DNA from 2 places in the Streptomyces tirandamycinicus genome. Region 2 is predicted to be linked to the other one. Evidence: riboswitches for the same ligand, from Rfam matches in the RefSeq annotation. Region 2 holds a riboswitch; the other holds the start of a gene.

Region 1 (4,218 bases), 2.2 Mb from region 2:
TACAGCTTGTGCCCGGAGAAGGCGACCCAGTCGACATCCAGGTCCCGGACGGAGACGGGGTGGTGCGGGACGAGCTGGGCGGCATCCAGCACGATCCGCGCACCGTGGGCGTGGGACGCGGCCGCCAGCTCCCGTACCGGCCACAGCTCGCCGGTCACGTTGGACGCGCCGGTCACACAGACCAGGGCGGGGACGCTGAGGTCCCGGCCGGCGAGCGCCGACTCCAGCGTCCGGACCGCCTGCTGCGGGGTGCGCGGGGCGTCCAGGTACGTCACGCGCGCGTTCGTCCAGGGCAGCAGGGAGGCGTGGTGCTCGGTCTCGAAGACGAAGACCTCGCAGCCGTCGGGGAGCGCGCCGGCCAGCAGGTTCAGCGAGTCGGTCGTCGACCGGGTGAACACGACCTGGTCGTCCTCGCGGCAGTCCAGGAACGCGTGGACGGTGGCCCTGCTGCTCTCGAACAGGTCGGTGGACAGCTGCGAGAGGTACCCGGCACCGCGGTGGACGCTGCCGTAGTACGGGGCGTACGCGGCGACGTCGTCCCACACCCGCTGCAGGGCCGGGGCGCTGGCCGCGTAGTCGAGTGCGGCGTAGGTGACTTCACCGCCGGTCACGAGCGGGACGGTGACGTCCCGGCCGAGGACCGGCAGCGGGGCGCCGCGGCGCGGCACCTCGGCGGCGGCGGTCGGCGCCGCCGACGACGTGCCGGAGGCAGGGGCAGGGGCCGAGGTGAACGTGGCGGTGGCGGTGGCGGTGGCGGCGATCTCGGTGGTGTGGAGGCGCACGGACATGGCGGTGTCTCCCGGCGAGTAGGGGCGAGCTGGCGTGGGGAACCCGCACGGCGCGACGGCGGCACGGGGCGGCCGCTCCGCGTACGGGTGTTGCCTCGACGCACGCCCGGGCGGCGTGCGGAGGGGGAAGGGCCGACGGCCCGGGGCCGTGTCCGCGGCGTCCCGCCCGCCCTACGGGCCGGCGGCGCTCACGGACGTGGCCTAACGCATTCGCTTGCTCACGAGACAGCTCCCTCGAGGACCAGGACCCCAGGGATGCGACATTCACCGATGTCCGCGGGGTCCGCGCTTGCCGCAGACCTCGCTGCCTGCGGCCTGGTCTTCACCCGGGGCACCCCGCCACGGACGGAGGGTTGCCGGACAGCGGGCCGGGGCCGTAGTCGCTGTCACTCATGACCTTGGGAAGCATCCTGCCACAGGTGCCGCGGCGCGCAAGGCGCGGTCCGCCATCCGGACCGCGCCCCGCCGCACGTCACGCGTGGCTCGCCGCCACCCACCGGTCCAGCGCACGCCTGGCCGCGCCCGAGTCGATGGACTCCGCGGCCCGCGCCATGCCGGCCCGCAACTGCTCGACGAGATCGCCCTCGCCGTTCCCGAGCGCGGCCAGCGCCGCCGCCGAGTTCAGCAGGACCGCGTCCCGTACCGGCCCGCCCTCCCCGGCGAGCAGCCGGCGGGCGACATCGGCGTTGTACGAGGCGTCCGCGCCGCGCAGCGCCTCGACCGGGACCAGTTCGACGCCCACGTCCCGGGGGTCGAAGGACTCCTCGCGCACGGCGCCGTCCCGGACGACCCACACCCGCGAGGTCGCCGTCGTGGTGAGCTCGTCCAGGCCGTCGTCGCCGCGGAAGACCAGCGCGCTGGAGCCGCGCGCGGCGAGCACACCGGCCATGATCGGGGCCATCCGGGCGTCCGCGACACCCGTGGCCTGGGCCCTCACCCGGGCCGGGTTGGTCAGCGGCCCGAGGAAGTTGAACGTGGTGCGGATGCCGAGCTCCTTGCGGGCCGCCGCGACGTGCCGCAGCGCCGGGTGGAACTTCACCGCGAAGCAGAAGGTGATCCCCGCCTCGCCGGCGACCGCCGCGACCCGCTCCGGCGTCAGCTCCAGATTGACGCCGAGCTTCTCCAGGACGTCCGACGCCCCGCTCGCGCTCGACGCGGCCCGGTTGCCGTGCTTGACCACCTTCGCGCCGGTGCCGGCCACGACGATCGCGGACATGGTGGAGATGTTCACGGTCCTGGCGCCGTCGCCGCCCGTGCCCACGATGTCGACGGTCTCCCCGGGCACCTCGATCGTCCGGGCGTGCTCGTACATCGTCCGCACGAGCCCGGAGATCTCCTCGACGGTCTCGCCCTTGGCGCGCAGCGCCACCGCGAACCCGGCGATCTGCGCGTCGGTCGCCTCGCCGCGCAGGATCCGGTCCATGGCCCAGGCGGTCGCCTCCGCGCTCTGGTCGCGCCCGTACAGCAGGGAGTCCAGAACCACGGGCCAGGAGAGGCCCGCCGCGGTGGATCGCGCTTCGCCGGGGGCACCCCCGTCTGCGGGGGTCACAGCGCTCATGGTCCCTCCTGGGTCCGGTGCGGATGGGAATGCCTCCCACCCTATCGGCCGGCGGGACGGCGAAGAGCCCCGTCCAGGGGATGGACGGGGCTCTTCGTACGGCGGTCGCCGGGGCTGCCCCGGCGGTGGCGGTCGCCGCGATCAGCGCGGGGGATCAGTGGTGGCCGTGGCCGCTCGTGATCTCCTTGTACTCCTCGACGGTCGGCTTCGCGACCTGGTTGTCCTTGCCGTAGTACGCCTTGCTGAGACGTGCCCGGAGCCGCTCGGTGCGCGACACCTTCCGCTCCACACCGTTCTCGTCGACCGTCGGGCCGACCTCGGCCGGGGTGTACTGGTAGTGCGAGGTGAGCGTGTGCAGGGCCTCCTGCGTCAGCGGCTCGTGGACCTCGACGAACTCACCGTGCGGCAGGCGCTTGATGATGCCGGACTCGCGTCCGTGCAGCACCTTGTCCTTGTCGCGCCGCTGCAGACCCATGCAGATCCGCTTGGTGATGATGAAGGCCAGGACCGGTCCGGCGAAGAAGAAGATCCGGACGAACCAGGTGATGGCGTTGATGGACAGGTTGAAGTGGGTCGCCCAGAGGTCGTTTCCGCCACCGACCAGCAGGACGAAGTACCACGTCAGCCAGGCCACACCGAAGGCGGTGCGGGTCGGGGCGTTGCGCGGGCGGTCCAGGATGTGGTGCTCGCGCTTGTCCCCGGTGACCCAGGACTCGATGAACGGGTAGACCGCGATCGACGCCAGCACCAGCGGGAAGATCACCAGCGGGATGAAGACGCCCAGGACCAGGGTGTGGCCCCACAGGTTGATCTCCCAGCCCGGCATGACGCGGATCAGGCCCTCGGAGAAGCCCATGTACCAGTCGGGCTGCGCGTTGGTCGACACCTGGTCCGGCCGGTAGGGGCCGAGCGCCCAGATCGGGTTGATCGTGGCGATCGCCGAGATGACCGTGATGATGCCGAAGACCAGGAAGAAGAAGCCGCCCGCCTTGGCCATGTAGATCGGCAGCAGCGGCATGCCGACGACGTTCTTGTTGGTCCGGCCGGGACCCGCGAACTGCGTGTGCTTGTGGTAGAAGACCAGGATCAGGTGCGCCACGAGCAGACCGAGCATGATGCCCGGCAGCAGCAGGATGTGGATCGAGTAGAACCGGGCCACGATGTCGCCGCCGGGGAACTCCCCGCCGAACAGGAACATCGACAGGTACGTGCCGACGACCGGGACGGACAGGATCGCACCCTGCATGAAGCGGACACCGGTGCCGGAGAGCAGGTCGTCCGGGAGCGAGTAGCCGGTGAAGCCGGTGAACATGCCCAGGACGAACAGCAGGAAGCCGAACAGCCAGTTGATCTCGCGCGGCTTGCGGAACGCGCCCGTGAAGAAGACGCGCATCATGTGGACCATCATGGCCGCGAGGAAGATCAGCGCCGCCCAGTGGTGGATCTGCCGGATCAGCAGACCGCCGCGGACGTCGAAGCTGATGTCCAGGGTCGAGGCGTACGCCTCCGACATCAGCACGCCCTGCATCGGGACGTAACTGCCGTGGTACTCCACCTCGTTCATCGACGGGTGGAAGAACAGCGTCAGGTACACACCCGTGAGGATGATGATGATGAAGCTGTAGAGCGCGACCTCGCCCAGCATGAAGGACCAGTGGTCCGGGAAGATCTTGCGCATGTTGGCCTTGGCGAGGGAGTAGATCCCCAGCCGGCCGTCGGCCCAGTCGGCGACGCGCTCGCCGGCCGGAGCCTTCCGCTTGTCGTTCGCAGTGCTCATCCGCGCTCCCAGAAGGCAGGACCGACGGGCTCGTCGAAGTCGCTGAGCGCTTCGAGGAATCCTTCGTCATTCACACCGATCCGCAGCTGCGGAAG
Region 2 (4,218 bases):
GGGCCGCCGGGGGCGGGCGGAACGCCCGGTGCCTCCTCGCCGCCGTCCGTCCCGTCGCCGTCCGTCCCGTCGCCGTCCGTCCCGTCGGCGTCGTCCGCGGCCGGTTCGTCCTGGCCGTCCTCATGCCCCTGTTCGAGGCTGTGGTCGTGGCTCTCCTCGTCGCCGAAGCCGGTCCGGGGGGCTCCGAGCTCCCCGACCTCCTCGGCCACCGGCGCCGCCGTGCACCGGGCGTCCCGGGTGCCGGCCGCGCAGTTGGACCGCGGGGACTGGACCTCCAGGCCGCCGCCGAGCCGGCCGTCACCGCCGTCGCCGCCGTCCTCGCCGCCGACGGTGACCGAGTACGTGACGGTCGCCGACATGCCGGCCGGGATGGCACCCGTGTACGAGAGCACGGGTTCGTCGTACGCGACCCGGCCGCGGGTGGCCCGGGCGTTGCGGTCGTAGACGGCGTCGTCGAGGGTGCCACCGAGATCGTCGGTGAAGCGCACGTCGGGGAGGTCCCGCTCGCCGTTGTTGGTCGCCTTGATGGTGAAGGTGAGGGTGTCCCCGAGGGCGACCCTCGTCGCCGACGCCGACTTGGTGACCTCCAGATCGGGGGCCGGCGCCGTCAGGGCGGGAGCCGCCGGCGCGAAGCCCGTCGTGGCGGCCGCGGTACCCGCGGCGACCGCCAGGGCCCCGAGGAGCCGGGACCGATTGCCTCTGCTGCGTCCGCGGCCCCTCGTCCGGTCCAGTCCGGGCACGGCCCTGACCGGACGGGAGACCCGAGCGCCCTGTGATCTCACATTGCCCATAAGTCCGAAATGTAGGCAATCATCCCGGCTGGGCCGTGTTACGCCGCGCCCGTGTTGCGCCGTCCCGCCCGGGCCGCGTACTCGGCGACGTCCCCCATCGGTGGCCGCTCCTCCGTGTCCACCGCGTGCGTCCGCGGCACGAACCCGCCCTCGCCGCGCTCGAACTGGGTCAGCGCCGGGCGGACCAGGTGACCGCGCGAGAGGCGCAGCTGGGCGGTGCGGTAGATGGCCGCCGCCATCCGGCCCAGTGCCTGGCCGTCCTGGTGGCGGTGCACCCGTACGCCCACGTCCACCTGCGCCAGCGCGTCGAGTCCCACCGTGTGCAGCGCGTCCACCAGCAGGCCGAGCTCCACCCCGTAGCCGACCGGGAACGGCAGCCGCTCCAGGAGCGAGCGCCGCGCCGCGTACTCCCCGCCGAGGGGCTGGACGAATCCGGCGAGCTGCGGCCAGTGCAGATTGAGCAGCGGCCGCGCCACCAGTTCGGTCACCCTGCCGCCCTGGCCGGGCGCGCCGCCGAGCGGCCGGTCGTACATCGCCTTGACGAACTGCACCTCGGGGTCGGTCAGCAGCGGGCCGACGATCCCGGAGACGAAGTCGGCGGAGAACTCCCTCAGGTCGGCGTCCACGAAGCAGACGACGTCACCGGCGGTCGCCAGCAGGGAGCGCCACAGCACCTCGCCCTTGCCGGGCACGGCCGGGACGCGCGGGAGTATCGCGTCCCGGTGCACCACCCGGGCGCCGGCCCGGGCCGCCACCTCGGCGGTGCGGTCCGTCGACCCCGAGTCGACGACGACCAGCTCGTCGACGAGCGGCACCGCGCCGGTCATCAGTTCCCGCCGGATCACGGCGACGATCTCCCCGACCGTCGCCTCCTCGTTCAGCGCGGGGAGCACCACGCTGACCGTGGTGCCCTGCTTGGCGGACAGCAGCCGGCCCAGTGGGCGGTCCGCCACCGACCAGGACCGCCGGGCCAGCCAGCGCTCCACCTCTTCCAGCACGTGATCTCCATCTCGCGGATCGGACGACCGTCTCAAGCGTCCGGGGGTTCGGTTACAGTCTTGAACAACGCGGACCGCCGATGCATGTCGGGGTCACCGCGCGGACACCGTCGCCGCGCGGACACAATCGAATACCGCTCATCCAGAGGGGCAGAGGGACACGGCCCGTTGAAGCCCCGGCAACCCTCCAGCCGATCTCGCCGCGCGTCGCGGCCGAGGCTCACGGCTAGGGAAGGTGCCAATTCCGTCTCGCGGCGAGATGCGCCGCGGGGAAGATGAGGAGAAAGGGCCTCGCCTCCATGGCTGTGCAGACCGTCGCCACCACTTCCGATTCTGCCGACACCGTCGACCTGGGTCCCGCCTCCGGGCTCTCCTGCCGCGAGTGCGGTGAGCGTTTCGCCCTCGGTCCGATCTTCGCCTGTGAGGCGTGTTTCGGGCCGCTCGAGGTCGCGTACGACCTGCCGAGCGGCGATCCAGAGGAGCTGCGCAAGCGGATCGAGAGCGGTCCGGACAACATCTGGCGCTACGCGCCGCTGCTTCCCGTGCCCGCGGACGTGGCGGGCAAGCCGAACCTGAACCCGGGCTTCACCCAGCTCGTCCCGGCCGACAACCTCGCCCGTGAGCTCGGCGTCACCGGCGGACTCTGGGTCAAGGACGACTCCGGCAACCCGACCCACTCCTTCAAGGACCGGGTCGTCGCCCAGGCGATCGAGGCCGCCCGCGCCTTCGGCTTCACGACGCTCTCCTGCTCCTCCACGGGCAACCTGGCCGGCGCGGTCGGCGCCGCGGCCGCCCGTGCCGGTTTCCGCTCCTGCGTGTTCATCCCGCACGACCTGGAGCAGGGCAAGGTCGTGATGGCCGCCGTCTACGGCGGCGAGCTGGTCGGCATCGAGGGCAACTACGACGACGTCAACCGCTTCTGCTCCGAGCTCATCGGCGACCCGGCGGGCGAGGGGTGGGGCTTCGTCAACGTCAATCTCCGTCCGTACTACGCCGAGGGCTCCAAGACGCTGGCGTACGAGATCTGCGAGCAGCTCGGCTGGCGGCTGCCGGACCAGATCGTCATTCCCATCGCCTCCGGCTCCCAGCTCACCAAGATCGACAAGGGGCTCCAGGAGCTGATCAAGCTGGGCCTGGTGGAGGACCGGCCCTACCGGATCTTCGGCGCCCAGGCCGAGGGATGCTCCCCCGTGTCCGCCGCCTTCAAGGCCGGCCACGACGTGGTCAGGCCGCAGAAGCCGGACACCATCGCCAAGTCCCTGGCGATCGGCAACCCGGCGGACGGCCCCTATGTGCTGGACATCTGCCGGCGCACCGGCGGCGCCGTGGAGGACGTCACCGACGCGGAGATCGTGGACGCGATCAAGCTGCTGGCCCGCACCGAGGGCATCTTCACCGAGACCGCGGGCGGCACGACCCTCGGCGTGGCGAAGAAGCTGATCGAGGCCGGGGTGATCGACCCGGCCCTCACCACGGTGGTCGTCAACACGGGTGACGGCCTCAAGACCCTCGACGCGGTGGCCCCGACCACGGGTATGTCCGCAGTCATCCGCCCCAACCTGGACTCCTTCCGAGAGGCTGGCCTCGCATGAGCGTCAACGTCCGCATCCCCACCATCCTCCGCACCTACACCGCAGGGCAGGCCGAGGTCCCGGCCGAGGGAGCCACCCTCGCCGAGGTCATCGCCGACCTGGAGAAGAACCACACGGGCATCGCGGCCCGGGTCCTGGACGACCAGGGCCGGCTCCGCCGCTTCGTGAACGTGTACGTCAACGACGACGACGTGCGCTTCGAGCAGGGCCTGGAGACGGCGACGCCGGACGGCGCCGGTGTGTCGATCATCCCCGCGGTGGCCGGCGGCTGATCGCCACGCAGAGTCAGCAGAAGAGCCCCCTCCGCAAGCTCTGCGGAGGGGGCCTTTCTGCATGGTTGAGCGCGATAGAGTTGGGGAAGCCCCCTCCGCTGCGTGTGCCAGGCGCATATGAGAACGCCTTCGCGCACGACAAGAAACAGCCAAAGTATTCGAGCATTATGCGCAGTAAGTGCGCTTTGCCCGGCCCGACTTGCCCGGGAATGCCGGTACTTCTCCTGATTCGTCCTTTCGGTCCTGCCCGGAATTCTCGTCCGATTGACCTGTTGCAGACGGCAGTTGGACAGATACATTCAGCCGCGGTCGACGCGTTCCGGCGCACGCCCATGGGTCGTCCTGATGCCCCTCCGGGCACTGGGAAACCGCTGGGTGAGGTCTGACCCGGGTCCGCGAAGTGCGGTCCTGTGCAAGGGCCAGTAATAGGGGAGTTAGGCATGGCTCAGGGCACCGTCAAGTGGTTCAACGCGGAGAAGGGGTATGGCTTCATCGCGGTCGACGGTGGTGCGGATGTTTTCGTCCACTACAGCGCGATCCAGATGGACGGGTACCGCACCCTGGA

Evidence for each region. Region 2 has a riboswitch for S-adenosylmethionine ahead of thrC (threonine synthase). Riboswitches for the same ligand answer to the same signal wherever they lie in the genome.
Region 1: it holds a riboswitch for S-adenosylmethionine, as region 2 does, so the genes downstream of both, DDW44_RS04030 (aminotransferase class V-fold PLP-dependent enzyme) here and thrC (threonine synthase) in region 2, are expected to answer to the same signal.

What each region holds. Positions count from the first base shown of each region.
Region 1 is NZ_CP029188.1:929,132-933,349, forward strand. It holds gene DDW44_RS04030 (aminotransferase class V-fold PLP-dependent enzyme) at 1-788, opposite strand, end outside; SAM riboswitch class IV at 1,069-1,186, opposite strand; gene trpD (anthranilate phosphoribosyltransferase) at 1,261-2,346, opposite strand; gene qcrB (cytochrome bc1 complex cytochrome b subunit) at 2,501-4,123, opposite strand; gene qcrA (cytochrome bc1 complex Rieske iron-sulfur subunit) at 4,120-4,218, opposite strand, start outside.
Region 2 is NZ_CP029188.1:3,126,845-3,131,062, reverse strand. It holds gene DDW44_RS13790 (DUF7927 domain-containing protein) at 1-740, opposite strand, end outside; gene DDW44_RS13785 (glucosyl-3-phosphoglycerate synthase) at 830-1,789, opposite strand; SAM riboswitch class I at 1,925-2,071, shown strand; gene thrC (threonine synthase) at 2,089-3,381, shown strand; gene DDW44_RS13775 (MoaD/ThiS family protein) at 3,378-3,653, shown strand; gene DDW44_RS13770 (cold-shock protein) at 4,094-4,218, shown strand, end outside.